3 regions of the Clostridioides sp. LIBA-7602 genome follow, and region 3 is predicted to be linked to each of the others. Evidence: riboswitches for the same ligand, from Rfam matches in the RefSeq annotation. Region 3 holds a riboswitch; each other region holds the start of a gene.
The links. A riboswitch is a leader RNA that binds a small molecule or an ion and turns the genes downstream of it on or off. The one in region 3 is predicted to bind FMN.
Positions count from the first base shown of each region.

Region 1: linked by a shared signal. The riboswitch ahead of ACTG45_RS01305 (ECF transporter S component) and the one ahead of ACTG45_RS17965 (MFS transporter) in region 3 are both predicted to bind FMN.
Region 2: linked by a shared signal. The riboswitch ahead of ribD (bifunctional diaminohydroxyphosphoribosylaminopyrimidine deaminase/5-amino-6-(5-phosphoribosylamino)uracil reductase RibD) and the one ahead of ACTG45_RS17965 (MFS transporter) in region 3 are both predicted to bind FMN.

Region 1 covers NZ_CP196991.1:198,469-209,335, forward strand. Annotated here, with positions in the region: gene secA (preprotein translocase subunit SecA) at 1-246, shown strand, start outside; one part of gene prfB (peptide chain release factor 2) at 261-335, shown strand; one part of gene prfB (peptide chain release factor 2) at 337-1,368, shown strand; gene ACTG45_RS01295 (Tex family protein) at 1,512-3,653, shown strand; gene ACTG45_RS01300 (amidohydrolase) at 3,797-4,963, shown strand; FMN riboswitch at 5,023-5,140, shown strand; gene ACTG45_RS01305 (ECF transporter S component) at 5,264-5,869, shown strand; gene ACTG45_RS01310 (DUF4116 domain-containing protein) at 6,206-7,246, shown strand; gene tsaE (tRNA (adenosine(37)-N6)-threonylcarbamoyltransferase complex ATPase subunit type 1 TsaE) at 7,375-7,827, shown strand; gene tsaB (tRNA (adenosine(37)-N6)-threonylcarbamoyltransferase complex dimerization subunit type 1 TsaB) at 7,827-8,543, shown strand; gene ACTG45_RS01325 (GNAT family N-acetyltransferase) at 8,533-8,754, shown strand; gene tnpB (IS200/IS605 family element RNA-guided endonuclease TnpB) at 9,337-10,446, shown strand; partial or broken gene rimI (ribosomal protein S18-alanine N-acetyltransferase) at 10,567-10,830, shown strand; gene tsaD (tRNA (adenosine(37)-N6)-threonylcarbamoyltransferase complex transferase subunit TsaD) at 10,836-10,867, shown strand, end outside.
Region 2 covers NZ_CP196991.1:1,854,526-1,865,392, forward strand. Annotated here, with positions in the region: gene ACTG45_RS08845 (ArsR/SmtB family transcription factor) at 1-207, shown strand, start outside; gene ACTG45_RS08850 (NifB/NifX family molybdenum-iron cluster-binding protein) at 210-581, shown strand; gene ACTG45_RS08855 (hypothetical protein) at 717-1,172, opposite strand; gene ACTG45_RS08860 (ArsB/NhaD family transporter) at 1,211-2,476, opposite strand; gene ACTG45_RS08865 (alanine/glycine:cation symporter family protein) at 2,945-4,396, shown strand; gene ACTG45_RS08870 (hypothetical protein) at 4,593-5,021, opposite strand; gene ACTG45_RS08875 (hypothetical protein) at 5,301-5,930, shown strand; gene ribH (6,7-dimethyl-8-ribityllumazine synthase) at 6,085-6,546, opposite strand; gene ACTG45_RS08885 (bifunctional 3,4-dihydroxy-2-butanone-4-phosphate synthase/GTP cyclohydrolase II) at 6,653-7,846, opposite strand; gene ACTG45_RS08890 (riboflavin synthase) at 7,869-8,534, opposite strand; gene ribD (bifunctional diaminohydroxyphosphoribosylaminopyrimidine deaminase/5-amino-6-(5-phosphoribosylamino)uracil reductase RibD) at 8,567-9,679, opposite strand; FMN riboswitch at 9,813-9,934, opposite strand; gene recQ (DNA helicase RecQ) at 10,122-10,867, shown strand, end outside.
Region 3 covers NZ_CP196991.1:3,863,453-3,874,319, forward strand. Annotated here, with positions in the region: gene ACTG45_RS17950 (GspE/PulE family protein) at 1-257, opposite strand, end outside; gene ACTG45_RS17955 (DUF881 domain-containing protein) at 250-930, opposite strand; gene ACTG45_RS17960 (ATP-binding protein) at 1,403-2,482, opposite strand; FMN riboswitch at 2,770-2,885, shown strand; gene ACTG45_RS17965 (MFS transporter) at 3,065-4,435, shown strand; gene yihA (ribosome biogenesis GTP-binding protein YihA/YsxC) at 4,702-5,313, opposite strand; gene lon (endopeptidase La) at 5,303-7,666, opposite strand; gene ACTG45_RS17980 (chromate transporter) at 7,838-8,350, shown strand; gene ACTG45_RS17985 (chromate transporter) at 8,338-8,865, shown strand; gene clpX (ATP-dependent Clp protease ATP-binding subunit ClpX) at 8,936-10,186, opposite strand; gene clpP (ATP-dependent Clp endopeptidase proteolytic subunit ClpP) at 10,205-10,789, opposite strand.

The sequences.
Region 1 (10,867 bases), 600 kb from region 3:
GAAGGTTTTGACATGTTTGATGAAATGAATAAACATATCAAAGAAGATACTGTAAGATATTTATTTAATATAACAATAGAAACTCCAGTTGAAAGAAAAGCAGTTGTAGATGTTGAGAATCTATCTTCGCCATCAGATGGAACGCTTCCAACAAGCAAAACGGTTAAAAAAGATGAAAAAGTTGGAAGAAATGACTTATGTCCTTGTGGAAGTGGTAAAAAATATAAAAACTGTTGTGGTAGATAATCTTGGAGGATTAAATGTTAAAGATACAAGAGTATAGACATAGTGTGGAGCAGATAGCTTCAAATTTAGAAGAATTGAGGGTTTCTCTTTGACATAGCTTCATTGATGGAAAAAATACAAATTAATGAAGAAAAGATGAACAAACAAGACTTTTGGAACGATAATGAATTCGCTCAAAGAGTACTTCAAGAAAATAAATCTTTAAAAGAGACACTAGAAGAATATGAAAGTTTAAAAAATTTATTAGAAGATATAGAAGTATTGATTGAAATAGGTCTAGAGGAAGAGGATGACTCTGTAGAAAAGGATATAGAAAAGTCCATAGAATCAATAGAGGAAAAATTATCTGAAATTAAAATAAAAACTCTTCTAAGTGGAGAGTATGATAAAAATAATGCTATATTATCTATAAACGCTGGTACTGGCGGTTTGGATGCTCAAGATTGGGCTCAGATGCTTTTGAGAATGTATATAAGATGGTCAGAAGGAAAGGGTTATAAAGTTAAGCTTTTAGATATAATATCAGACCCTGAAGCTGGGATAAAGACAGCTACAATCCTTGTAGAAGGAACAAACGCTTATGGATACTTAAAGAGTGAAAAAGGGGTTCATAGGTTGGTGAGAATATCTCCATTTGACCCATCAGGAAAAAGACATACTTCATTTGCATCTATAGATGTAACACCAGAGTTAGATGAGAATATAGAAGTAGAAATTAATCCATCAGATTTAAAGATAGACACATATAGAGCGTCTGGAGCTGGGGGGCAGCATGTAAATACAACTGATTCAGCAGTTAGAATAACACATGTTCCTACAGGTGTAGTAGTTCAGTGTCAAAATGAGAGGTCTCAGCATCTAAATAAAGATAGAGCTATGAGATTTTTGATGGCAAAACTGATAGAACTAAAAGAATTGGAACAAAAGGAAAAAATAGAAGATATACAAGGAAAATATTCACAAATAACATGGGGTAGTCAAATTAGGTCGTATGTTTTTCAGCCATATAAATTGGTTAAAGACCATAGAACAAATGCTGAGTTTGGAAATGTAGACAGTGTAATGAATGGAAATATAGACCTATTTATTAATGAATACTTAAAAATGAATAAAACAGTTTAATAAATATGCACTGTAATTAAGATATATGTATAAGAAGGTTAGTGCTTACTATGCACTTACAGCACTTAGGCTGAGGACGACAACCCTCAGCCTTCGTTCTGTTTATTATACTTATGAAAAAACTAACATTAGGAGTGAAAAAATTGGATATAAATCAAATCTTAAAAAAAGAATTTAATCTTAGAGATGAGCAAATAAATAATACATTAAAACTTATTGATGAGGGTAATACAATACCATTTATAGCTAGGTACAGAAAAGAAATGACTGGTGAGATGAGTGATGTTACACTAAGAGAATTTCATGAAAAATTGATGTACTTAAGAAACCTTCAAAGTAGAAAAGATGATGTAGTTAGACTAATAGATGAGCAAGGCAAGTTAACAGATGAAATAACAAAAAATATAGAAAAAGCAAAGACATTACAAGAAGTAGAAGATATCTATGCTCCATATAAACAAAAGAAAAGAACTAGAGCAACAATAGCTAAAGAAAAGGGATTAGAAAATTTAGCATTGTCAATACTAGAGAATAATCTAGATAGTATAGAAGTAGAAGCAAAGAATTATATAGATGAGGAGAAAGAAGTTCTTTCTGTTGAAGATGCATTAAAAGGAGCTAGAGATATAATTGCAGAATTAGTTTCAGATGATGCTAAGATTAGAAAATATATAAGAGAATTAGCATTAAGAGAAGGCATGATAGTTAGCAAAAGCTCTACTGATGAGAAATCAGTTTATGATATGTATTATGATTATAATGAAGCAGTAAAGAGCATGGCTCCACATAGAGTCTTGGCAATAAATCGAGGAGAAAAAGAGAACTTCTTAAAAGTTAAGTTAGAAATAAATAATGATAAAGTTTTAAATTACATAATAAATGAATATGTAAATGATAAAAATTTCAAAAATAAGGAAGAAATCGTAAGCTCAATAGAAGATTCTTATAAAAGATTAATTTTTCCATCAATAGAAAGAGAAATAAGAAATCATTTAACAGAAATAGCTCAAGAAAGAGCTATAAGTGTATTTGGAAAAAATGTTAAAAGTTTATTGCTTCAACCACCAGTTAAAGACAAAGTAGTTATGGGATTTGACCCTGCATTTAGAACAGGATGTAAAATAGCTATAGTAGATAAAAATGGTAAACTATTAGATTATACAACAGTATACCCAACAGACCCTCAAAATGATGTGGAAGGGGCAAAGAAAGTTTTAAAAGGATTGATTGAAAAATACGATATAGATATAATTTCAATAGGTAATGGTACTGCATCTAGAGAATCAGAAACTTTTGTATCAGAAATGATAAAAGAGATAGATAGGGAAGTACAATATGTTATAGTTAGTGAGGCTGGAGCCTCTGTCTATTCAGCATCTGAACTTGCAAATGAAGAACATCCAGATATAAATGTATCAATAAGAGGAGCTATATCTATAGCTAGAAGATTACAAGACCCATTAGCAGAGCTTGTAAAAATAGACCCTAAAAGTATTGGTGTAGGTCAATATCAGCATGATTTAAATAAAAAAAGACTAGAAGAAGTATTAGATGGTGTTGTTGAAGATTCTGTAAATAGTGTTGGAGTAGATTTAAATACAGCATCATACTCTCTATTAGAACATATTGCAGGAATAAGTAAAGCTATTGCAAAAAACATAATAGCATATAGAGAAGAAAATGGAGATTTTACATCGAGAGTACAACTGAAAAAAGTAAAACGACTTGGACCTCAAGCATTCACTCAATGTGCTGGATTTATGAGAATCTTAGATGGTAAAAACCCACTAGATAATACAGGTGTGCATCCTGAAAGTTACGATATATGTAAAAAAATGATTGAGATAATAGGGTATTCTCTAGATGATATAAAAAATAAAAATATAGAAGAAATAGATGAGAAAATAAAAGAGATTGGTCTAAAAGAATTAAGTGAAAAGCTAGAAGTAGGTCAAGTTACTTTAAGAGATATTATAGCTGAAATTAAAAAGCCAGGAAGAGACCCAAGAGAAGAAGGAATAAAACCTATTCTTAGAACTGATGTCTTAAAAATTGAAGATATACAAGAAGGCATGTCTTTAAAAGGTACAATTAGAAATGTTGTAGATTTTGGTGCATTTGTAGATATTGGAATAAAAAATGATGGGTTAGTTCATAAATCAGAAATGAGTAATAGCTTTGTAAAAGACCCTATGAGTATTGTTACAGTAGGAGATATAGTTGATGTAAAAGTTATTGGAATTGACTTAAACAAAAAAAGAGTAGCTTTATCAATGAAAAAATAAACAAATTTATGTATTGTTATTTTGAATTCTATATTTGTAAATACAACTTATAGTAGGTATGAGTATCAAAAATTAAAAAAGTATATTGTAAAAAACAATGTTAAAAAGAAGTAAGATAGTCTTGAAAATCAGGAGGAAAATGAATGATTTTTATAAAAAATGGTAAAATAAACACCATAACAAATGGAATAATTAAAGGCGATATCCTTATAGATGAAGGAAAAATAATAGAAATAGGAGAAGACTTAATAGCACCATTAGATGCAGATATAATAGATGCAAGTAATAAACTTGTGTTCCCTGGATTTATAGATGCTCATACTCATTTGGGTCTATGGGAAGATGGGATAGGTTTTGAAGGGGCAGATGGAAATGAAGAAACTGACCCAATAACACCACAATTAAATCCTATAGATGGAATCAATCCAATGGATAGAACATTTAAAGAAGCTTTTGAGGGTGGTATAACTTCTGTTTGTACAACACCTGGAAGTGCAAATGTTATGGGAGGTCAATGTATAGCTATAAAAACACATGGAAAAAGAATTGATAAAATGGTAATAAAAAATCCAGTTGCATCTAAAATAGCATTTGGAGAAAATCCAAAAAGTTGCTATGGTCAAGATGATAAATCTCCTCAAACTAGGATGGCTATAGCAGCCTTGCTTAGAGAAAATTTAAAAAAGGCGGAAGAATATCTAGAAGAGATTGATTTATATGAAAGTCATGATGATGAAGACTGTGAAAAGCCTGAATATGACATAAAAATGGAAAGTTTAATACCTGTGCTGAGAAGAGAAATTCCTTTCAAGGCACATGCTCATAGAGCTGATGATATGTTTACAGCAATAAGAATTGCAAAAGAATTTAACTTAAAACTTACATTAGACCATTGTACAGAGGGCCATCTTATTGTAGATGAATTAGTAGAAGAAGGATTTCCTGTGATAGTAGGTCCATCTTTGTCAGAAAGGTCTAAATTTGAACTTAGAAATCTGACATTTAGTACAGCTGGAATACTTTCAAATGCAGGTCTTGATGTATGTATAATGACAGACCATCCAGTAATACCAGTTCAATATCTTCCAATATGTGCAGGCATAGCAGTTAAACATGGTATGAAAGAAGAAAAAGCAATAGAATCAATTACAATAAATCCAGCTACAGCTTTAGGAATAGGAGACAAAGTAGGCTCCATAGAGGTTGGCAAAGATGCAGATATAGTAATTTGGGACAATTCTCCACTAGAGATTCAAAGTAATGTACTTTACACTATAATAAATGGCAAAGTAGTATATGAGAAAAAATAACTTGACAATTATTAAAAAATTAACTAATATAAGAGTGTAAGGAAAATTAAAAAATCAAAGAAGATCTTCGGGGCAGGGCGAAATTCCCTACCGGCGGTATAGCCCGCGAACTACTTAGGTGGTTGATTTGGTGAGATTCCAAAGCCGACAGTAAAGTCTGGATGAGAGAAGATATTTATGGAATATAAATAAGTTTATTTTAGTTTGTTTAAACTATATCCATAAAAACTCGAAGATAGGATCTTCGAGTTTTTTGTTTTTCCTAAAAAATATAAACTATTGATTAGGAGGAAAGTAGTTATGCAAAATACAGTAAAAAGAGGTAATATGATTTCAACAAGAACTTTGGTGGTTATGTCAATTTTATCTGCAATATCTTATTTATTGATGTTTATTCAAGCACCAATACCAGGTATTTTTCCAGATTTCTTAAAAATTGACTTATCAGATATCCCAGCAATATTTGGTGGTATGTCTTTAGGACCATTGGTTGGATTTGGTGTAGTTGTAGTAAAAAATATACTACAAATGATAACAGCAACAACAACTGGAGGAGTAGGAGAATTTGCAAATATATTAATTGGTGGTTCTTATGTACTTATACTTTGTTATTCATATAAGAGAAGTAAAGATTTAAAGGGTGTAGTAATTGGATTTGTATTAGGGACAATAGCTATGACTATAATTGGTTCATTGGTAAATTATTTTGTAATGCTGCCACTTTATGGGCAATTAATGGGACTAGATGCTATAATAGGCCTAGGCTCAGCTATAAATCCTCAAGTTCATGATTTATTTACTTTTGTAATTTGGATGATAGCTCCATTTAATGTATTAAAGGCTGTTATAATATCTTTAGTAACATTACCACTTTATAAAAAAATGGGAAATGTAATAAAAAAATAATTAGACAAGAAAATATAAAATTTTAAAATTAAATGTATTGAATAGCCATAATTTATTTATAACTTCGGTCCTATATTGTGATTGATATATTAAATAGATTATGGCTTTATTAATTTATCAAAAATTGTATATAAAATAAGAAATATTTAGGCAAATTTAATTTTTAAAATAAAGGAAGAATTAAAACGATTAACTATTAAAATACTAAAAAGGTATCTATAATACACAGAGCGAATTCATAATAAATAAAAAATAAAGATATTATAAAAAATAAATAAAGATTTATGCTTAATTTTTTAATAATATCTAATTTAATAATGATAGGGGTGTAGATAGATGAGTATATCTAAAAAATTGAAAAAATTATTTTTAGATGATAAAGGGTATTATTTTAATAGTAATTGGGAAAATATTCATATAAGTGTTGATAACGAAGAGTTGAAAATGCCTTTAAAGTATATTACAAATGAATACATTGAAAATATGGAAAGTGTAAAGTATGATTATCGTGAATTAAAAAATATAAAAAATCAAACTGATGGGATGTGTATTCTAGCGATAAGGCAAAACTATAAAGCCCTAGAGTATGTAAAAAAGCAAACAGAAGAATTATGTTTAGAGGCAATAAGGTATAACTATAAAGCACTAAAATATGTAAAAGAACAAACAGAGTATATATGTCTTGAAGCTATAAAAAAGGATTGTAATGCACTTAAGTATGTAAGAAACCAGACAGAGAAGCTTATTATAAAAGCAATAAGATATTCTTCAAATATAGATGTTGTAAGTATACTAAAAGCTTTAGAGGTTCAAACAAGAAGTATATGTTTAGAAGCAATTAAAAAAGATGGTAGGTGTCTTGCATATGTTAGAGAACAGAGTGAAGAACTATGTATAGAAGCGATTAAGCAAAACTATAAAGCATTACAATATGTAAAAAATCAAACAGATAAGATGTGTATGGAAGCTGTAAATCAAAATGGTATGGCACTGCAATATGTAAACAAACAAAAAGATGAAATATGTATGGAAGCTGTCAAACAAGATGGAAGAAGTCTGCAATTTGTTAATAATAAAACAGAGGAAATATGTATAAAGGCTATAAGATATTTAGATAAAAAATATAATATTAAAGATGTGTTAAGTTACATAGATAATTATACAGAAGATATATGTATAGAGATTGTAAGACAAAATGGTAAGATGTTAATGTATATAAAAAATCAGACAGAAAAAATGTGTATTGAAGCAGTGAAAGAGAATTATAAGTCTCTTAAGTATGTAAAAGAGCAATCTGAGAAAATATGCAAAGAAGCTTTAAAGCAAAGTTGTAAGGCAAAAGAGTATATAAAAATTATTATTGAAGACTGTATATAATGTCTAGATATGGCCATCAATAAAAAAAGATAAATAGAAGTACTTTATAATAGTCTAGGCTTATACTATAATTAATTAAGCAGTGATATAAATTCACATGACGATTATATCAAAATGGAGATGAATTGATGGCAAAAATATATTTAGAAAATGAAAATAAAACTAGAGAAATAGGATATAAATTAGGTAAACTTTTGAAAGAAGGTAGTGTTATCTGTTTAGTAGGAGATTTAGGGGCTGGGAAAACTACAATGACACAAAGCTTAGCAGATTCATTAGGTATAAAAGATTATATAACAAGTCCAACTTTTACTATAATAAATGAATATGAAGGCAAAATATCTTTGTATCATTTTGATGTTTACAGAATAGGTAGCAGTGATGAAATGTATGATATTGGATATGATGAATATATAAATTCAAAGGGAATTTGCATAATCGAATGGGCTAATCTAATAGAAGATATACTTCCAGAGGAATATTTAAATATAGAATTAAAGTATAAAGATGATGGAAGAGAAATGATATTAACTCCAAAAGGAGATTTTTACAAAGAAATAGTTGAGGAGTTGACTAAATAATGAAAATACTAGGTATGGATACATCTTCTATGGCAGCAAGTGTATCAGTTGTAGAAGATGATAACTTAATATGTGAGTTTACAGTGAACAACAAGAAAACTCATTCGCAAAAACTTATGCCAATGATAGAAAGTATGTTGAACATGAGTGATTTAAGTATAAAAGATATGGATTTATTAGCTGTATGTATAGGGCCTGGGTCATTTACAGGTCTTAGAATAGGTATGGCCACAGTAAAAGCTATGGCTCATGTAAATAATATACCAATAATAGCAGTGAATTCTTTAGAATCTCTAGCAAATAACATGAATCTATGTGATAGGAAGATATGTTGTATATTAGATGCGCAGAAGAATCAAGTCTATTCAGCTAAATATAAACTTGAAAATGGAGAGCTAATAGAATTAGAGGGTGTTAATGTTGTGGAATTTGATACTTTATTAGAGGAAATAGTATCAAGTGATGAAGAATTTATAGTAGTTGGAGAAGCGGTATATAAGTATAAAGATAAGTTAGAAAATATAAAAAATGTAAAAATACCATCACCAGCTAATAATGTATCTAATGCAGGAAGCTTATGCTCTTTGGCATTAAGTAAATATAATAAAAATATAGATGTACATACTTGTTATACAATAAATCCTATGTATATCAGAAAATCTCAAGCTGAGGTACAATACGATGAAAAAATGAAGAGGCTAAATGATGAAAGATAATACAAAACTAATAGTAGATGATATAAAAATAGAAGAAATGACTATTAAAGATATAGATGAAGTTTTTGAAGTAGAAAAAAATTGTTTTGAAGATTATTGGTCAAAAGAATCTTTTAGAAAAGAGTTATCTAATGAAGTAGCAAGGTATATAGTAGCTAAACTAGATGGAAAAGTTGTTGGATACGTGGGAATTTGGCTTATACTTGATTAAAAAATAGCTACGCACACTCGTGACTTTAGTCGTGAGTTAGTAGCTAAAGTAGTCAGCATATAGGGAAACTTATATGTAGAGATAGGAAAGAACCTATCCAATACTACTTGAATTGCTGGAAACCCCTAAAGCTAACTAAACTAAAACATAAGGATGAAATAAACCTAAGTGTGAAAGTTACGAAAGTAGAAAAAATTGGTTAGATGGTATAAGGTTAAACCCTAAGTACTTTAAAATGGGCAATCAGCAGGTAAGCTCCGAATAGGAGAAACTTCAACGACTATTCCTCTTGAGGGAAGTACACTACAAGCTATTGGTAGTGGAAGTGGGTAGACCTTAACGGATAATGCCGAAGGATAAGATATAGTCTGTGCTTGCATGAAAATGTAAGAAGTTCATAAGAGAACTGCATAGGTAGTAGCGAACTTATGTGAACGACAACCTCAAAAATGATAAAAGTTAAGGGCTTACAGTTCTTATATATGTTATTTAAAAAATAAATATGAAAACCTTCAAAATACTTGTTTTAAATGTTAATATTATGATGGGTGATGAATAATCAGAAAAAACAAGTAAAGTGAGGTGATAGTAGTGGAAAAGTCATATAAGTTTAGAATGTATCCAAATAAAAAACAGCAAGAGTTAATTAATAAAACTTTTGGATGTTGTAGATTTGTATATAATAAATATCTTGCTAAAAAAATAGAAGTTTATGAAAACGATAAAGACATTTTTACTTATAAACAGTGTAGTTCTGATTTGACCAATTTAAAAAAGGAATTAGAGTGGCTTAAAGAACCTGACAAATTTTCACTACAAAACACCTTAAAAGATTTAGAAAACGCATATAAAAAATTCTTTAAAGAAAATGCAGGATTTCCTAAATTTAAATCAAAGAAAACTAATAGGTTTTCATATAGAACTAACTTTACAAATGAAAATATTATGCACCTTGGTCAATATATAAAATTACCTAAACTTGGTATGATCAAAGTAAGGGATAAACAAGTACCTCAAGGGAGAATACTTAATGCTACAGTATCCAAAGAACCAAGTGGTAAATATTATGTATCATTATGTTGTACTGATATAGATATTAAAGCATTTGAAAATACTAATAGTCAGATAGGTTTAGATTTAGGAATTAAAGAATTTTGTATCTCAAGTTGTGGAGAATTTATAGAAAATCCTAAGTATCTTCAGAAGTCATTAAACAAACTTGCAAAATTACAAAGAGAATTATCAAGAAAAACAATTGGTAGTTTAAATAGAAATAAAGCAAGGTTAAAAGTTGCAAGACTTCAAGAACATATAGCTAATTGTCGAGAGGATTTTCTACAAAAACTATCTACTAAATTAATACGAGAGAATGATATTATTTGCATAGAGGATTTACAAGTAAAGAATATGACTAAAAATCATAAACTATCTCGCTCTATTTCTGATGTGTCATGGTCAGAATTTGTCCGTCAATTAGAATACAAGGCTAATTGGTATGGTAGACAAATTGTAAAAGTAGGTAAATTCTTTGCAAGTTCACAAATATGTAATAAATGTGGGTACAAAAACGAGGAAATGAAGAATTTAAATATAAGAGAATGGATTTGTCCTTGTTGTAATGTAACTCACAATAGAGATATAAATGCAAGTATAAATATACTAAAAGAAGGACTAAGACTAATGACAGTTTAAAATAAATAACTTATGTAAGAACCGTAGGAACTACGGGGATAGCTTGTGGAGAATTGGTAAGACATATTTTAGTATGCAAAATTCTATGAAGCAGGAACCCTGTGACTTTAGTCATGGGAGGTTCAGGAGGGGCATATAAATAATGTGGCTGTTCATAGTGACTATAGAGGCAAAAAAATAGGAGATAAGTTAATAAAAGGTATAGTTGATTTATGCAAAGATAATAATATTGCATCTATGACACTAGAAGTTAGAGCATCAAATAAAATAGCACAAAATTTATATAGAAAATATGGATTTAAAATGGGTGGAATAAGAAAAGAATACTACAGTGATAATAAAGAAGATGCAATTATAATGTGGAACCAATTAAAAGAGGTGTAGAGTTTATGAGTGATATAATAACATTAGCTATAGAAAG
Region 2 (10,867 bases), 2.0 Mb from region 3:
GGTATAATAACAGGATATAAAGAAGGGTACTATGTTTTATATCATATTAATAAAGAATCATTTAATATATGTGTAGATTTTATAAAATCTATGTTAAGCAATTCTAGTGAAAGCTTTATAGATGTATTTGATGTAAATACAATACATTTAGGATGCAGTAAAGAATGTAAGTCCATTAAAAAATGTTGTAAGAGAAGGGAGAAATAGTAATGAAAGTATGTATACCAGTAGAAGAGAATAAAGGATTGGATAGTAAACCATATGGTCATTTTGGTTCTGCTCCAATTTTTGTTGTGTGTGATTTAGAAAGTGGAGAAGTTAAATCTTTAGATAATGGAGATTTAGACCATGAGCATGGAAAGTGTCAACCACTAAAAGCATTATCAGGTACAGCTGTAGATGCAGTAGTAGTTGGGGGAATAGGACAAGGTGCTATAGTTAAATTAAATGGCATGGGAATCAAAGTTTATAGAGCAGAAGCCGATACTATAAGTGCTAATTTAGATTTACTTAAAAATGGAAAATTAGTAGAATTTCCATCAAATCATACTTGTTCACATGATGGATGTGGACATCATTAAAAACAAAATAGCTGATGAAGCCACAGGCTTCATCAGCTATTTTATTTTTTTAATAAATAAAGTTTTGTATTTTCAATACTCAAATTTAAGCTTTTATGATTTTTAGTAGAGTCTAAAATTTATAGGTATACTAACTTAGATTTTTTTTGTATGTTGTTCTATATAGTTAATATCATTTAGTATGTCATTAAGTTCTTTATTGAGTGTTTTTAAATCATCACCATCTACATTGTAGTTTAAAAATAGTTCCTCTACATTATCAATGATAGAATTAACTTTTCTAGTAACTTCAACAAAGGTTTTAAAGTTACTACTATTCTTAGCATTTAAAAATTTGTTTAAATCCTTTGATATAAATGATACTATTTCATATTCATCATTAAACAGACCTCTACCAATAGGATATGGTTCAATTCTTTGTAAAAAATATTGATCTTTAGCATTAATATTATAAGTATAAGATATTTCCCAATTGTCTCCTAAATCAAACTTGATAAAATACAATGTACTACTTACTTTTGATATTTTTGTTGCTCCAAGTTGCCTTAAAAGAACTTCAATTGAATCTCCTTGAACAGTATTAATATTCATATATACACATCCCCTTTAGTATTATTATACTATATTTTTTAAAATTTTATAATTAAATAAACAGTAGATATAATAATAGATATAATCATAAGTGGAAAACCTATCTTGAAATACTCTTTAAAAGATATAGGATGCCCATGTTTATTACCTATACCTGCTAATACAACATTAGCAGATGCTCCTATTAGTGTACCATTTCCTCCAAGACAAGCTCCAAGTGAAGTCGCCCACCATAATGGCATGACATCAATACCTTCAGCTTGCATAGTCAAAATAAGTGGAATTAATGTTGCAACAAATGGAATATTATCTAAGAAAGAAGAAACTATTGCTGACAACCATAATATTAATAACATTGTAAATACAAGATGTCCTTCTGTAAGTCCAATCAACGCTTGAGCTAATTTGTTTATTATGCCAACTTCTACTAATCCACCAACTACTACAAATAATCCCATAAAGAATAAAATTGTAGACCATTCAATACCTGCCATAATTTCATCTACATCTTGTTTTCCTATAAGAAGCATTATAGATGCTCCTGCTAGTGCAACGACAGAAGAGTCTATGTGGATTGTACTGTGAAACATAAAACCAAAAAGTATAAATGCTATTAATATAAGACTTTTTATAAGTAAGGGTTTATCTTTGACAGATTTTTTTTCATCGAGTTTTAATATCGCATTCTTAGCTTTTTCATCTACAGTAAGTTCTTTGCCATAAATAAATTTGAAGCATACTATAGTTATAGCAAGTATTACTATAACAGCAGGACCTAGATTTATTACAAAATCCATAAAACTAAGATTAGCGGCACTACCAATCATAATATTTGGAGGGTCTCCTATAAGAGTAGATGTTCCTCCTATATTGGAAGCTAAAATTTGTGTTATTAAAAATGGAACTGGATTAAGTCCCAATATTTGTGTAATAACTATAGTCATTGGACCAATAAGTAAGACAGTGGTAACATTATCTAATACAGCAGATAAAATAGCTGTTATAATAGCAAAACAAATCATTATCTTCCACGGGTCACCTTTAGCTTTCTTTGCAGTCCAGATAGCTATGTATTCAAATAGTCCTGAATTTTTGACGACAGCGACAAACAGCATCATACCAACTAATACACCAATAGTGTTGAAATCTATATGGCTCAATCCCTCATCAAGTGTAAGTATATTGAATATTATCATTAATAGTGCACCACCGACAGCTGCTACAGAGCGGTTTACTTTTTCTGTAATAATAGCTGCCATAACTATTAAAAATATACATATAGCTATTATTTGTTGAAATTCCATAATATAAGTACCTCCATTTGTATTATTTTGTGTCTAATGCTAGTACTATATATAGTATTACTTTTTTATTGTTTTTTCAATGGATGTCTAAAAGTATATTATTTAACAAAGTTTTTGGAAAAGTGACAGAATTTAAAGAAAATTTTTGCTATTTAAATAAATTTTAAAATAATCTCACTACTAATAATATTAAACGACAAACAAAAAAATATACCTTTAAAAATAGAATTTATTGTATCTAATAGTAATTATAAAATATTAAATATATCTATATTATAAAAGTAATAAAAAAAACTTGATTTTGAATATAAAACTGCAATATATTAAAAAAATTATTCATTTCAAACCTTGTAATTTGATTTTATAAATATTATAATTAAATTAATGAATTTTTAACAAGGAATTATTCATTTTTTTGATTTTAAGATTTATTAAGAAAACAAAATTAAATAGGGGGTAATTAATATAATGGATTTTTTAAATGGTATTTTAACAGGCATTAATAATGCAGTAGTATTTGTGAACAATTACTTATGGTCGTATATCTTAATTATAATGTTGGTTGTAATTGGTATTTACTTTACTATTAAAACAAATTTTGTACAATTCAGATATTTTATAGAAATGTTTAGACTTCTGGGTGATGGTACAGCAAATAAAAATGCAAAAAAGGAAGGAAAAATATCTTCATTCCAAGCCTTTTGCATAAGTACATCTTCAAGAGTTGGGACTGGAAATATAGCTGGAATAGCAATTGCGGTAGTAGCAGGTGGTCCTGGTGCTGTATTTTGGATGTGGCTTATAGCATTAATTGGTTCTGCTTCAAGTTTTGTCGAGAGTACATTAGCTCAGATTTACAAAGTTAAAAATGGTCAAGCTTTTAGAGGTGGACCAGCATATTATATGGAGCAAGGTCTAAATAAGAAATGGATGGGTGTTTTATTTTCAATACTTATAACTATATGTTATGGTTTTGTATTCAACGCAGTTCAAGCAAATACTGTTTCACTTGCATTTAATAATGCATTTGGAGTAAGTAAAATGGCTATGGGAATAGGTCTTGGGATTTTAACTGCAATAGTTATTTTTGGTGGAGTACATAGAGTTGCAAAAGTTTCTGAGATAATAGTTCCTGTATTTGCAGGATTGTATATATTGGTTGCTTTAGCTATAGTTGGAATGAATATAACAGAGATACCAAGAATTATAACACTAATAGTAGAAAGTGCGTTTGATTTTAAAGGAATGGCAATTGGTACATTTATGGGAGTTGTAATGACTGGAGTGAAGAGAGGTTTATTCTCTAATGAAGCAGGTATGGGTAGTGCTCCTAATGCTGCTGCAACAGCACATGTAACTCATCCCGTAAAACAAGGTCTAATTCAATCTTTAGGTGTTTTTACTGATACTATAATCATATGTAGTTGTACAGCATTCATGGTATTATTGTATTCAGATTACGCTAGTAGTGGAGCAACTGGAATTGAGTTGGCTCAGGAAGCTTTAACTCATCATATAGGGCCAATAGGGAACATATTTATAGCAGTTTGTATATTCTTATTTGCATTTAGTTCTATAGTAGGTAATTATTATTATGGTGAGTCAAATATGGAATTTATGAGTGGAAGTAAGACTAAACTTAATATATTTAGAGTTTTCGTTGTAGGTATGGTTTTATTTGGTTCTCTTACTCAAGTAGATGTAGTTTGGAACCTAGCAGACTTATTTATGGCATTGATGGCTATAATAAACTTAATCGCAATATCGCTTTTAGGAAAGTATGCATTCATTGCTTTAAAAGACTATACAAGACAAAAAAAATCTGGAATAAAAGACCCTGTATTTATTGCAGATGAAATAGAAGGATTAGAAAATGTATCAGAGTGGCATAGTGAATTGCCAGAGGAACATTTAGGATAAAAAATTGTGAAACTATTTTGAGAGTTTAGAGTTTATATAATTTATATGAATATAATATTTAATTAGTTTATATTACTGGAATTTTTAATTCCAGTAATATTTTTTTATTATATAACTCAGGTGTTATTAAAAGTTTCTTTTAAAAATAGTTTATTTATTATAAAGTTTATCCTGAAATTTATTTTTTCTAAAATTACTATATAATTAAATCTTGTAAACCATCTTCAAAGCTTTCTAAGTAATTACAAAACATTCTAAACTCTTCTATAGTTTTGATTTCTTGTAAATTTCTTAAATCTATCATTATATTACTATATTTATGCAACATAAAACTCATATCATATATTTCACATTTAACAAATCCATCTTGATAACTGTATTTATAAGGTTCATATTTTGAAAAATTTGACTCAAAGTATTTTATTTTAGCATAGCACAATTTGTGTATGTTGAACAAAAGTGCCAGTACAGATTCTTTAACTGCAAACTTGTGTGTGAAGTATTTTATAGTATGGTATTTATCATGTTTAAACTCCCAAATTAAATTCTCATTTAAAGTAAGAGAATATTTTTTTATAAGGTTACGTTTATCTAGTGTTAAATCTTCTATTGAATATGTTTTCATAATTTATTCTCCTCATAAATATTTAATAAGTACTTATTAAATCATAGTATTTTATTGTTGCTTACTCTTAATTATATTGTATGGTAAATTAAAAAAATAATAAAATAGATAATTAGTATACTATTAATATGTGTTATAAATAAAAACAATAGCTTTAATAGTAATATATATATCTTTGTGATATTTTATATTTAGAGTCGTATTTATAATTATTTTAAGATTTTTAAAGTAACCTTGATTATTAATTTATATTTTAGAGGTTTTGAGGGGGGATGCAAATTGTTCAGTAAGAAGGAATATATTGTTGTAGTATGCCGTGATTGTTTTGTATTTTATAATAAAGATAATGGCTTAAAAGAGAGTGTATCATTTTCAATACAACCTATTCCAAATGTGCCTTTTTATCATTATCTATTTGAAGGAGAAACTGAAAAGTTTATTAGAGATATACAAACAAAAGTTTCTATTAAGAAATCAGCCTTGTACATATTAATTCCAGATGATGCATTAGGTATAGACATAAAAGTATTACAAGAATTTTTTATTCAGTTAGGATGTAGAAAAATAATTTTTTCTAAACAAAATATCCTTTTAAGTAATTGTGTGGAAGATTATATTTCAATATCATTTACAAGTAGAGTAGTTGCTATTTCGTATGTAAAAAGTGGAGGAGCTGAATCAATAGATTTTTTTGCTTACAATGAGTTTGATGTTAAGAATATATCTTATATTATTAAAAATTTACATAATGATTGTGTATATTCTGATTTAAAAATATATGTGAATAGTATAGGAATTTCTAATAATTATGAAGATATTGGTAAGATTGTTCAGGTAGATGGTATTGTAAATAATTTTAAAAAATTATATATTGAAAAAACACATAAAGATAGAATTGTTAGTATCTAAAATTATACGGCTTTATATACTTTAATAGGTAAGAGCTTGGATATATATTATATTTGAAATTATTGAGTACCAAAAGAACAAAGATATTTTGTCCTTTTGGTATTCAGTATTTTATATTATTTATACAGGTTTAACATTTAATTAATGACACTATTTAATCTAGAGATTTAAATAAATTTACCATTTCCAATGCACTCATAGCGCAATCATAACCTTTATTTCCAGCTTTTGTACCTGCTCTTTCAATAGCCTGTTCAATATTTTCTGTAGTTACGATTCCAAATATAACAGGTAATTCATTATCTAAAGATACTTTTGCTATCCCTTTAGAGACTTCGCTACATACATAATCATAATGAGATGTAGCTCCTCTTATAACACATCCTAAACAAATTATAGCATCATACTTACCACTTTTAGACATTTTTTGAGCAACAAGAGGAATTTCAAAAGCTCCAGGTACCCAAGCTATTTCTATATTTTCTGGAGAAACATCGTGTCTCAAAAGGCAATCTTCAGCACCTGATAAAAGTTTTGATGTTATAAATTCATTAAAACGAGAATTTATTATTCCTATTTTTAAGTCTTTTCCAATAAGTTTTCCTTCATATATCATTTTTTATTTCCTCCAATTTTATTTATGTTATAGATTTATATTTATAAATATTTTTAATATTAATTGCAAATAATTACTTAGTAGAAAAATATCTTTATATAACTATCTATATAATATCCAACAGATGTCCCATTTTATCTTTTTTAGTTTTTAGATATAACTTGTTAAAGTCATTAATTTCTTCATTAATAGGGACTCTATTTTCTATTTTTATTCCATATTTCTCTAACTGATTTATTTTATCAGGATTATTACTTAAAAGACTTATGCTTTTTATATTTAAATTTTTTAATATTTGAGCAGCCATATAGAAATCTCTCATATCTTCTTCAAATCCAAGCATTAGATTTGCTTCCACAGTATCATAACCTTCTTCTTGGAGTTTATAAGCTTTAATTTTATTTAAAAGACCAATACCTCTACCTTCTTGTTTCATATAAATTAAAACACCATTTCCATTTTCTACAATTTTCTTCATAGAAGATTCTAATTGCAATCCACAATCACATTTTAAAGAGTGGAACACATCACCTGTTAAACATTCGGAATGAAGTCTAACTAGAGTATTTTCTTCCTTTATATCTCCATAAGTAAGTGCAATATGTTCTTCGTCTGAATAAGTATCTTTATATCCTATGATTTCAAAATTACCGTATTTTGTTGGAAGGAAAGCACTAGACACCTTTTCTATAGTAGTTTCATTTAATTTACGATATTCTATAAGGTCTTTTATAGTTATAATTTTCAAATTGTGTTTTTCTTTGAAAATCATTAAATCATCAACTCTTGCCATTGTACCATCATCTTTCATTATTTCACAAATAAGACCAATTTCTTTAAAACCTGCAAGTCTAGCTAGGTCTAGAGAAGCTTCTGTATGCCCATCTCTGACAAGAACTCCACCAGTTTTTGCAATTAAAGGAAAAATGTGACCAGGAGTTTTGAAATCTTTACTTGTAGAATTCTCATCACAGAATAATTTTACAGTTTCAGCTCTCTCATATGCAGATATACCAGTTAGAGTATCTGCACCATCTATAGTAACAGTAAAGGCTGTTTGAAATGTGTCTGTATTTTCTCTAACCATAAGAGGTATATTTAAACTTTTAAATTTTTTTTCAGTAGCAGGTAGACAAATTAAACCTCTACCATATGTAGCCATAAAATTTATTGATTCAGGGGTAGCCATCTCAGCTGCCATTAGTAAATCTCCTTCATTTTCTCTACCTTCATCATCAACAACGATTACCATTTTCCCATTTTTTATATCCTTAATAGCTTCTTCAATAGTATTAAACATGTAATTCACTCCTTTATTATTTTTAAAAACCATTTTTAAATAAAAAATCTTTATCTATATTTGATTTATAGTTAATACTATTGGAATTTAATTCCTTGTAGTTATTAACCATAAAACTATTAACATACTTTCCAATTACATCACTTTCTAAATTAACAAAGTCTCCAATATTTTTTGTTAAGAGAGTAGTGTTCAATTTAGTATGAGGTATAATAGAAACTTTAAATATTTCATCATCTAAATATGATATAGTTAAGCTTACACCATCAATGGCAACAGAACCTTTAAGTATCATTGATGATAAAAGTTTTTTAACTGGTCGTATGCTTACTAAAACTGCATTTTCATCTTTTTCAAACTTACAAATAGTACCTTTACAATCAACGTGGCCTGTTACTATATGACCTCCAAATCTCGAGGAAAGGGTCATAGCTCTTTCAAGGTTTACTTTGTCATTTGTATTTAAGGAACCTAAATTTGTAGAACGAATTGTCTCCATCATAACATCTGCTGTAAACTCATTTTTTCCTAGGTTTGAAACAGTTAGACAAACCCCATTTACAGCAATACTATCTCCAAGGTTTGTACCATCTAATATTTTGTTTGATAGTATGGTTACTTGTCCGCTTTTGCCATTGGAAGTAATTCTTTTAAGTATTCCAACTTCTTCTACTATGCCAGTAAACATTATGACCTCCTTTATACATATATTCATAAAATTTAATTTAAAACATCAGATTCTATCAAAATATCTCCATCTATTAAAGTTACATTATTGATTACTAATTGTGTTGAATCTGATAGATGATTTACTCCTTCTCCAGAAACGAATGTAGGTGCGTCTTTACCACCTATAATTTTAGGGGATAAAAATAATTTGACTTTATCAACTAATTTATTTCTAAATAGACTATCATTAAGTGTAGAGCCTCCCTCAACTAGGACAGAATCAATGTTTAATTCTCCTAATTTATACATTACAAATTCCAAATCTACTAAGTTATTTTTCTGAGGAGAAATTATGACTTCAACATTATTTTCTCTTAATATTGATAATTTTTTACTGTCTTTACAACATGTGAAAACTATAGTTTTACTAGTTTTATCCTCAACCAAATTACTATTAATTGGCAATTTTAGGTTTGTATCTATTACTATTCTTGTAGGGTGAGATATTTCATCTTGATTAAGTCTACAAGTTAGTAAGGGATTATCATTTAAAACTGTGTTTATGCCAACCATTATACTATGATACTTATTTCTGTATTTATGAGTTAGGTACCTTGATGACTCATTAGATATCCATTTTGATTCTAGTGATTTTGTAGCAATTTTACCATCTAGACTTACTGCTGATTTTACAATACAAAGAGGTCTTTTATTTTTTATGTAATAAAAAAATATTTCATTTAATTCTCTTGCTTCTTCTTCTAATATTCCTACAGTAACATCAATGTTGTTATCTTTTAATTTTTTTACTCCATTACCACAAACAAGCGGGTTTGGGTCTAGTGTAGATATGACAACTCTTTTAATCTTATTTTGAATAATTTTATCAACACAAGGAGGTGTTTTTCCATAATGAGAACATGGTTCTAAATTTACATAAAGAGTAGAGTCTTTTAGGCTTTGTTTAGTATCGTTTATAGCATTTACTTCAGCATGATTAGAGCCAAATTTCTCATGATATCCTTTGCCTATTATCTCACTATCTTTAACAATTACACATCCAACTAGTGGGTTTGGATTTGTAAAACCTTCTCCTTTTTTAGCCAATTCAATAGCTTTTTTCATATAATAAATGTCTTTTTCTTTTTGATTTACAAAATTCAAAATATGTACACCTCCTGTTTAATTAGATAATTTTTAAACAAAAAACCCTGAGAATTAACTCAGGGTTTAGAATAATCTACAATAAATGTTTAATAAGAGTACAACAAAATTGCTCTACAAAAAAACTCATTAAACATATCTTCTTCCATCCAGACTTTACTGTCGGCTTTGGAATTTAACCAAATCAACCAAATTTTACCTTGGCTCGCGGGCTGTACCGCCGATTGGGAATTTCACCCTACCCCGAAGATTAAGTATTAAATTTATATTTAGAATGTATCATAAATTATTTTACTTTGCAAACTATTTTTTTCAAAAAATATGTTAATATATAATATAGAATGTCTATAAACTTTGGAATAATGCGATTGTGAATATAAAAATAAAAATTTGAACATAATCAGGAAAGAAGTCTAATTAATTTAAATTAGGAGAGAAATATATGAATAAAAAACCTTTAGAAATATTATCAAAATACTATGGATATACAAGTTTTAGAAAAGGTCAGGAAGCTATAATAAATTCTATTTTGAGCGAAAAAGATGTACTAGCTATAATGCCAACTGGAGGTGGTAAATCCATCTGTTATCAACTTCCAGCGTTGATATTAGATGGAATGACAATAGTAATTTCTCCACTCATATCTCTTATGAAAGACCAAGTGGATGCTTTAAAGGCTATGGGAATTAACGCAGCTTTTATAAATAGTTCATTAAGTAACAAAGAATTCAATGAAATATTAAATAACATTAGAAAAAATAATTATAAAATACTCTATATAGCTCCAGAGAGATTAGATGCACAGGAATTTCTTGAACTAATAAATAATAACAACATAAGTCAAATCGCAATAGATGAAGCGCATTGTGTATCTCAATGGGGACATGATTTTAGGTTGAGCTATAGAAGGATTTCCGATTTTATAAAGAATTTGCCTAAAAGACCTATAATTACAGCATTTACAGCAACAGCTTCAGAAGAGGTACGAGCTGATATAATAAATTTATTGTGCTTAGAAAATCCAGACTGTTATATAACAGGTTTTGATAGAGATAACTTATCAATAAATATAGTAAAATCATCTAGTAAAAATAAATATATTTTAGATTATATTAAAAATCATAAGAATGAGTCTGGAATTATATACGTTGCAACTAGAAAGGAAGTTGAAAATATACATAATGGATT
Region 3 (10,867 bases):
GCATAATCCTCATCAAGTTCAAAGTTATTGTAATATTTATCAATTTTCTCACTTATAAGTTCTCTTTTCTCTTTTTTCAATATAATTTCTTTCCCTGTAGCTAATCTTAAATCCTGTAGAGCGTATATATCTTCATCTTCTATTTCTACTACTAAATTATCATCTTGAAATTCTACTGGAAATACATTATATTTTTTTGCAAGTTTTTCTGGTATTAACATTGGCAAACTACTTTCCTCTAATATAATCTTAATCACCCTTTATATACTTTAATTTATTAGGTATATTCATTTTTTTCATAGAGATATTTTCTTCAGCTTTTATACTTACTTTCATTGGATAAGTAGTTTGTATACTATCTAAATATTTACTGCCTTTATCTACATAATTAGATAGTTTATCTTTATCCCCAATGCATTTTATTTCATAAGGTTGTGCTACAGGAACTCCATTTATATTTATGTGGCTTCCTGCAAGTACAACTTCTGAATACTGATTGATTCTTTGACCATTTATTTCTATGTATTTTCCTCCATTTACTTTTAATTCATTTATGACTTTTACAAGTATTTTATTATAGTCTATACTATTGGCTATATTCCCTGTTTTTTCATCTATAGCGTCTATATTTAATATTATTCCGCTACCTTTCACATCTGAATATGATAGGCTATCTCTAAGAGTTTCTATTTCTGAGATTTTTTCAGAATTTTTTTGATTTTTTTTCATTGAATTAATTTCTTCATCTAACTTGTCTTTTTCTTTTGTTAATTCCTTTATAGACTTTCTTGTCAATTTTATTTCTTTTCTTATTGACTTATCTTTACTTGTATAAACTGTTTGTTCATTACTATAATCTCTAAATATGGTTCCAACAAGTATACCTAAAATAGTACTTGCTAGTATTATAAACACATATTGTTTTTTCATACTGTATTGCTCCTTACAAATTTATTTTTATATGATAAGTTTATTTAATTAACCATTTAACATTTACATATGTTTATTATATCAAAGTTATATATTAAAATTCATCTTTAGTATATAATATCATACATTGAACTCCTATCACTAAATTACTAATATCAAGTATATATCCTTAAATCTTATTTACAAAATACGTGAACTTTCAATAAATATTTTTTTAATATTATTATAAAAGCATAACTTTAAAAAGGATATTCCATTATCACACCTTAACTCAAACTAAAGATATTGTAGCTAAGTAAGATATTTTTTGTAAAATTATTTCTAGAATATTAATTTTTTATATAACAATCTCTATTAATTAATAATTATTTCTTAATTGTATCAAAAACAGCAAACTGGCATAGCTTCAAAGCTACGCCAGTTTACTAAAAATCATCTTTTATAATTAATATCTAATTTAATATATATGTTCTTATACATTTTTCTCATATTTTAAAATTCTTTTAACTAGTTTGTCTCTTAACTTTCCAACTTCATCGAATCTCATGTTAGGAATATAGTAACTTTCTATAATATCATGCTTAGACTTAGCTCTCTTAAGATTTAACACTGCCCAACAAATTAAATCATCCAAAACTTTTTCATCAAATTTAATGTCTTCTTCATATTTAAGTAATTTTTCCCTATTTAAAAATTGATTTAAATTAATTGTCTCCTCTTCTTTAAAAGTTGTGCTTATAGTTATACCTATATCTAAGTCAGTTAATAATACAGTCTCAATTTTCTCAGGAATAAGTGGATAATGATAAACTTCTACATTTAAACCTTTTTCAATAGCTTTTTTATACACTTTATTTAATAGTGTAGTTTTCCCAGTTCCTATTTCTCCATCTAAATAATACACCTTATTTACATCTTTTAAAATGTTTTCTGTATAATCTAAACATCCTACAGGAGTTATGGCTGAACCAAATAAATGTTTTGCTTTTTTTAAATTCCCTGTGCTCTCAACTCCATCAAACAATTTTTTAATAAGTTCTTCTGTAACTAGATTCACTTTACCATAATCCATACAGTCAGAATACTTTTCCTCTATATCTCTAAAGATTGGTTCTGATGCTTTTAAAAACTTAAATGCTCTTTTAAATGCATTACTAATATCTTTATCGTATCCTGATATTTCTTGTCTGTTTTTTTCTAACTCTTCTGTATTCCAGTAATCACCTAAATTAATTATCTCGTCCAAAGCTCCTGGTAGCTTTGGGTCCATAGTGTGCGGAGCAGTTGCATCCATAAGTACCACGCCTAATTCCTTTATAACCACACCGTCCAATGAACTTGGGTCAGAAGGACAGTTATATAATTCGATATCATATCCTCTATTTAAAAATTCTTTATAAATTTTTTTCATAAGTGAGGATTTTCCTACTCCAGGTCCACCTTTTAAACAAAAAACTCTTTTTACATTTTCAGGAATTATATATTCAAAAAAAGAATATGAGCCTTGTGATGTGTTCCCACCTGGAAATGCCTTCTTTACCTTTCCTTCCATATTAGCGCCTCCTCATAATTTACAATATCTCTTAATTAAGATATTAATATTATACGAGTTTTGTTACAGCTTTATGCTTTTGATAAATCTAAAACTTATCATTCAATACCAATAACAAATTAATTTTATCTAATTATAGTAGATTTCCATACTATGTGATTTAACTTTTATATACTTTTATGTATGAATATAATTTCACTCTTTATACAGTAATATAGTTGTGTATTGTTTAAATCCAATTGTTTCCGTTGTAATTTTATGTTAAAATAATATTACAAAATACATCTGTTTTTCTTCAGAAACGGGTGAAATTCCCTATCGGCGGTAAAAGCCCGCGAGCCTTATGGCATAATTTGGTCAGATTCCAAAGCCGACAGTAAAATCTGGATGGTAGAAGAAAATAGTATATGAGTACCTTTATGTAATTTTGCATGAGTAATCTATACAACTCCTTCAACTACCGTATTTATTCATGAAATTAAACACATTCGAGGTACCTAAGATGTAGGTGCTTTTTTGTTGTTTATTTTATAACCATTCTGTACTTATAAAATCTATTATATAAAAGATTGGAGTGTTATCATGAAACAAAAATGGATAGTATTAATTATCATCTGTATTGGTGTATTTATGTCTACTCTTGATGGAAGTATACTAAATATCGCAAATCCTACAATCGCTACTGACTTTAAAATTAACATGTCACAAATTCAGTGGGTTGTAACAGCTTATATGCTTGTCGTAACAGCTACTATGTTATTTTTTGGAAAACTCGGTGATAAAGTAGGCTCAAATCGACTATACACGTTAGGATTTTTTGTATTCACAATAGGTTCTTTTCTGTGTAGTATATCACATAATTTATCAACATTAATTTCCTCAAGAATATTTCAAGCAGTTGGAGCAAGTATTTTAATGGCAACTGGACTTGGCATAGTTTCTAATGCATTTCCAGCAAATGAAAAAGGAAAGGCTATAGGAATCACTGGAGCTGTAGTTGGTATAGGAAATATGAGTGGTCCCGTAATTGGAGGGATACTTTTAGAACATTTCGGATGGCCTTCTATTTTTATTATCAATATACCTATTGGTATTGTAGCAGTCTTTCTTGGAATTAAATTTCTTCCTAGACCTGTTTTAGATGAACAAAATAATAGCTTTGATATTCCAGGTCTTCTACTATTTGCAACTTGTACTACACTTATATTACTTGCGATGAATGGAAAGGGAGATACAAGATTGTATCTAGGAATAGCATCACTTATAATATTCTTACTGTTGGCATTAAGAGAAGTAAAATTTGAACAAAGTTTTATTGACTTACCTCTATTTAAAAATAGAAATTTCACTGTAGGTAACATTATCGGAATAGCTTGTTATTTTCCTCAAATGGCAGTGTCTTTCCTACTTCCGTTTTATTTAGAGCAATTAAAAAATTTATCTCCTATGATGGCTGGTTCTGTAATGACTGTACATCCACTTATTATGGTACTTATAGCTCCTATTGCAGGTTCTCTTTCTGATAAACATGGTGCAAAGAATATTTTAACAGCATCTTTTTCATTTATGACTATTTCCCTTGTTGGAATGGCACTTTTAAAGGCAGATTCACCATTGTTCCTTCTAATTGCATGTTTAGTTATTTTTGGACTTGGACTAGGTGCTTTTAGTTCACCAAACAATAGTAGTATCCTTGCAGATGTCCCTCCACAAAAACAGGGATATGGAGGTAGCTTTCTTGCAACTGTTCGTAATTTATCATTTGCTCTTGGAACAGCATTTTTTAGTAGTTTCTTTGCACAAAGCCTTACATATAATCAAAATTTTAAAAGCCATACATCAGCTTATGTCACAGCTAGTAATCAATCTTATTGGATTGCAGCAGCAGTATGCTTTATAGGACTTATACTAACTATTTTCTTTATGAGAAAAACAGATAAATCTATTTCTTAAATAAAATTTATTGGTTATTTCATTAGTGAATAAATTTTTAAATATACTAATCTACATTAATTTATAGTAGTTTTGCTAAGTTTTATAATTTTTAACAATAAATTGCTAATATTTATTGCTTATAAACAACAAGGATGCCAAAAAATGACCATTAAAACCATTTTGAGGCATCCTATATTTTATTTTGATATTAATACAATTAAAACTAATCTAATCTTATATAGATTATCTAAACAAGTATTATGCCAACATTTGATATTTTAAATTTAATCTACTGTTATCTCATATCCATGTTGATTGTATTGATTTACAATTTCTTCCCATAGTTCTTCAACACCAGTCTTTTTTAATGAAGAAACAGGAATTACTTTTTCACTACTTTCCAGTTGTAATTTTTTTCTTATTATACTTATATGTTTTTGATATTGCCCTCTAGATATTTTATCTGCCTTAGTTGCAATAACTACACAGTTGTATCCAAAGTGTTTTATCCATTCATACATAAGCTTATCATCTGCTGTAGGCTCATGTCTAATATCTACAAGTAGAAGTATAGAACATAATTCTTGTCTACTTTCTAGATATCTTTCCATTATACCTCCCCATTTTTCTTTTTCAGACTTAGCTATCTTTGCATATCCATAGCCCGGAAGGTCCACAAAATAAAACTCATTATTTATTAGGTAAAAGTTTATAGTTCTAGTTTTTCCTGGTGTTTGACTAGTTCTAGCAAAGTTTCTTCTATTAAGCAATGTATTTATTATTGATGATTTTCCAACATTTGACCTACCAGCTAATGCTATCTCTGGAATTCCTTCTGCCGGATACTGTGATTTATTCACAGCACTCATAGTTATCTCTGAACTTCTAATTTTCATTCTTCTCACCACTCTTTAATAAAGCTTGTTCCAATACTTCATCCATGTGTTCTACGAGTACAAACTCCATTTTTTCTTTTACATTTTCTGGTATTTCATCTAAGTCAGCTTCACATTCTTTAGGAATTAAGACTTTTGTTATGCCAGCTCTGTGAGCTGCTAATAATTTTTCTTTAACTCCTCCTACTGCTAGGACTCTACCTCTTAAAGTTATCTCTCCTGTCATAGCTATATTGCCTGGAACAGGTCTTTTAGTAAGTGCTGAAATCACTGCAAGAGCCATAGTTATACCAGCTGATGGCCCATCTTTTGGAACAGCACCTTCTGGAATGTGTATATGGATATCATTTGTCTTATAAAAGTCTGGGTCTATATCAAACTTGTCCACTATTGACCTTATATAAGAGATAGCTGTCTTAGCAGATTCCTTCATAACATCCCCTAGTTTTCCAGTTAATACAATTTCTCCTTTACCTTTAAGTACATTTACTTCTACTTCAAGTGTAACTCCACCAACTGCTGTCCATGCAAGACCATTTACTAGTCCTATTTGAGGATTAACTTCTGCAAGTTGATACTTAAAGATGTCCTTTCCAAGATATGTCTCCAAATCAGACTTATTTACAACAACTTCTTCAAGAGTTGGGTCTTCAACATATTTTTTTGCAACTTTTCTACAAATTTTACCAATAGTTCTCTCTAGTGTTCTCACACCAGCTTCTCTTGTATAATGATTTATTATGCTTCTTAAAGTCTCATCATCCATTTTTATGAAGTTTTCTTTTAAAGCATGTTCTTTAATTTGTTTTGGAAGTAAGTATTTTTTTGCTATATTTAGTTTTTCTTCTTCTATATATCCAGATACTTCTATTACTTCCATTCTATCTAATAATGGTCTTGGTATATTACCTAAACTGTTTGCTGTTGTAACAAATAGTATTTTTGATAAATCAAAAGGTATTTCTAAGTAGTGGTCTACAAAATCCTTATTTTGCTCTGGGTCTAATACTTCTAGCATTGCTGAAGCTGGGTCACCTTTATAATCTGCTGCCATTTTATCTATCTCATCAAATAAAAATACAGGATTTTTTGTTTGTGCTTCTTTTACTCCATTGATTATTCTTCCTGGAATTGAACCTACATACGTTCTTCTATGACCTCTTATTTCTGCTTCATCTCTAACTCCACCTAAAGATATTCTTACAAACTTTCTATTCAATGCTCTAGCTATTGATTTTACTATAGATGTCTTTCCTGTTCCTGGAGGACCAACTAAACATATTATAGGACCTTTAAGTGATTTAGCAAGTGTTCTTATAGCTAGGTATTCTAATATTCTTTCTTTTACTTTCTCTAAGCCATAATGGTCTTCATCTAATATAGCATTTGCCTTATTTATATCCAGTTTATCTTTTGTCTCTTTATTCCATGGCAATGAAAAGATAGTATCCAAGTAGTTTCTACTTACAGATACATCTGGAGACATTGAAGATATCTTTGAAAATTTATCTATTTCTTTTTCTATCTTTTCCTTAGTTGTTTTAGGTGCTTTTATTTTCTTAAGCTTTTCTCTATATTCATCAGCTTCAGAATTTATATCTTCTTCTTCACCTAATTCTTTTTGTATTGCTTTTAATTGTTCTCTAAGATAATATTCTTTTTGAACTTTATTCATCTGTTTTTTAACTCTTAAAGTTATCTTTTTTTCTATTTTTAATATATCTATCTCTTCTAATAATATAGAATATATAAGTTCAAGTCTTTTCTTAATATCAAATTCTTCTAATATTTCTTGTTTTTGACTTGACTTTAGATATATATTTGCAGCTATTGTATCTATAAATCTATCGACATCTTCTATATCAGCCAAAGATATTAATATTTCTGGTGATACTCTGTTTCCAATATTTATATACTCTTCAAAGGCATCAAATACATTTCTTACAAATGCTTCAATTTCAACTTCTGTCTCACTATCTAGATTATCACTATCAAAAACTATTTCTTCTATTACTGCTTTGAAGTACCCTTCTTCTTGTTCTATTTGCTTTACTCTACCTCTTGATACACCTTCAACTAAAACACGAACTGTATCTCCTGGTAATTTTATCATTTGTTTAACTTTACAGATTGTTCCTACATGATAAAAATCATCTTCTCCTGGCTCATCGACTTCAGCTTCTTTTTGAGATGTTAAAAATATAAGTTCTTCCTCCATCATAGCTTGGTCTAAAGCCTTAAGAGATATCTCTCTTCCTATGTCAAAATTTAATATCATATATGGAAATATTGCTAATCCTCTTAGAGGAATTAATGGTAATTCATGATCTATTTTAGTATAATTTTGTTCCATCAACATTACTCCTTTTCTAGTCTAATTATTTTGCTTTTAATATTATATATTCGAATAGGTTAACTTTCAACATTAATGATAAATTCTTAGCATATTATATTATTATTTTATTATGATATAATATTAATATTAGTATACTTAGATGTTATTTATCTTTTGGAGGTTTCTATTATGTTGAAATTGTTTTTAACCTTTTTAAAAATCGGTGCGTTTACATTTGGTGGTGGATACGCTATGGTTCCTCTTATACAAGATGAACTTGTAAACAAACAAAAACTTTTAGAGCAGGAAGAATTTATTGATTTTCTATCCATAGCTCAAAGTTACCCTGGAGTGCTGGCAGTTAATATATCTGTATTATTAGGATATAAACTTTATGGTATACCAGGAGTTCTTATATGTACCTTAGGCTCTGCTTTACCATCATTTTGTATAGTCTTAGTTTTATCATATCTATATTTTAAAAATTCATCATCTAAAATTTTAGATGGATTTTTCAAGGGAGTTGCCCCTGTTGTAATAGCTCTTATATTGTATTCTTTTACGAGCATGTTTAAGAAACTGCCAAAGTCTAGAACTAACATACTACTATTAATTATAGCAGTTTTATCTGTTGGTGTATTCAATATAAGCCCTATTTATTTAATAATTGGAGGAGGTGTATATAGTCTATGTCAGAAATAACACTACTCTTCTTAATATTCCTTAAAATAGGAGCCTTTAGTTTTGGTGGTGGGTATGCTATGCTACCATTTATTCAACAAGAATTTATATCTAAATACCACCTAATAACTAATCAAGAATTCTTAGATTTACTTGCTATATCACAATCTACACCAGGTCCTGTAGCAATAAATAGTGCTACATTCGTAGGATTTAAGACTGCAGGTTTCTTTGGTTCTCTATCTGCAACTATTGGTGTAACGATTTTTGCGTTAATAGGTCTAACTATTATATCAAAGTTATTTTCTAAGTTCAAAAACAATAAAAAAGTAGAAAACTTATTGATGGTTCTTAGACCAATTACTTTGGGATTCATATTATCAGCAGCTTTTTCATCTGCCAAAGAGGTTAATTGGGACTTATATGGAATAATTGCATTTATAGCTTCATTTTATCTTTTATATAAAGGAAAAATTGGTTCTATTGCAATTGTATTCGTCTTTGGTATTCTAGGTATATTACTCTCATTTTTATAATGTAATATCTAGTTTTATATTAAGCATATTAACATAAAAAAAGGAGCCTTTAAAGCTCCTTTTCATCATCTTATGCACTTTCCTCTTGATCCTTAAGTACTATGATAGGATTTACTGAGTCTTCGTTCACAGATTTCTCTGTTACTATAACCTTCTTTATATTATCTCTAGATGGTACTTCAAACATAGTCTCCATCATTACGCTTTCAACTATACTTCTAAGCCCTCTAGCTCCTGTATTTCTTTCTATAGCCTTTTTAGCTATTGCACGAAGCGCACCATCTTCAAATTCTAGCTCAACATCATCCAACTCTAATAGTTTTTTATATTGTTTTACTAGAGCATTTTTAGGTTCTTGTAATATCTGCATTAATGCGTCTTCATCCAGCAATTCTAAAGTAGCTAAAACTGGTATTCTTCCTATAAATTCAGGTATTATACCATATTTTAATAAATCCTCTGGAAGTACTTTTTCATATAACTTCCCTAAATCTAATTCTTTTTTACTTTCTATCTTAGCTCCAAAACCTAGTGTTTTATCTCCACCACGTTTTTGGATTATTTTTTCTAATCCATCAAAAGCTCCTCCTAATATAAATAATACATTAGTAGTATCTATCTTTAGGAATTCTTGATGAGGATGTTTTCTTCCGCCTTGTGGTGGAACATTTGCAACAGTACCTTCTAATATTTTTAGAAGGGCTTGTTGAACACCTTCACCACTTACATCTCTAGTTATAGATGGATTTTCAGATTTTCTTGCAATCTTATCTATCTCATCTATATATATTATACCTCTTTCAGCTTTTTCTATATCAAAATCAGCAGCTTGAATAAGTTTTAGAAGTATATTTTCAACATCTTCTCCAACATATCCAGCTTCAGTCAATGATGTAGCATCAGCCATTGCAAAAGGTACATTAAGAGTTCTTGCTAGAGTTTGAGCAAGTAATGTTTTTCCAGAACCAGTAGGTCCTAATAAAAGTATATTACTCTTTTGAATTTCTATATCCTTGTTACTAGATTTTTTACTGTATATTCTCTTGTAATGATTATAAACTGCAACGGATAAAGCTTTTTTAGCTTTTTCTTGACCTATTACATAATCATTTAGAATTTCCATCATTTCCTTTGGCTTTGGTAATGATGTAGTATCTTCATCTATAGTATCTTCTATCTCTTCTTGAATAATTTCGTCACAAAGTTCAACACACTCGTCACAAATGTATACATTTGGACCTGCAATTAATCTTCTTACTTGATCTTGATTTTTACCGCAGAATGAACACTTTAATTGTCGTTTTTCTTCATATTTAGACATATTAACACCTCTCTCTATCTACGGTCTCTTTGTAAATACTTCATCTATTAAACCATATTCTTTGGCTTCTATTGCACTCATGAAGTTATCACGTTCAGTATCCATTTTTATTTTCTCTAATGGCTGACCAGTTCTTTCAGATAATATCTCATTTAGAGTTTCTTTTATTTTTAAAATTCTTTTTGCATGAATTTCTATATCTGTTGCTTGACCTTGAGCTCCACCTAATGGCTGATGTATCATTATTTCACTATTTGGTAGTGCTAGTCTTTTTCCTTTTGCTCCTGCTGCCAACAAGAATGCTCCCATAGAAGCAGCCATACCTATACATATAGTGCTTACATCTGGTTTGATGTATTGCATAGTATCATATATAGCCATTCCAGAAGTTATACTTCCTCCTGGAGAATTTATATATAAATGTATATCTTTGTCTGGGTCTTCAGCTTCTAAAAATAATAGCTGTGCTACTATAAGCCCTGCTGTGGCATCGTTAACTTGATCTCCTAAGAAGATTATTCTGTCTTTTAATAGTCTAGAAAAAATATCATATGATCTTTCTCCTCTTCCTGTTTGTTCAACAACTACAGGTACTAATGCCATGGTTTCATACCCCCTTTATTCTATATAATTTACAGTAGCTTTTTTTGAGCTACTGTAAATTATTATACGCATTTAACT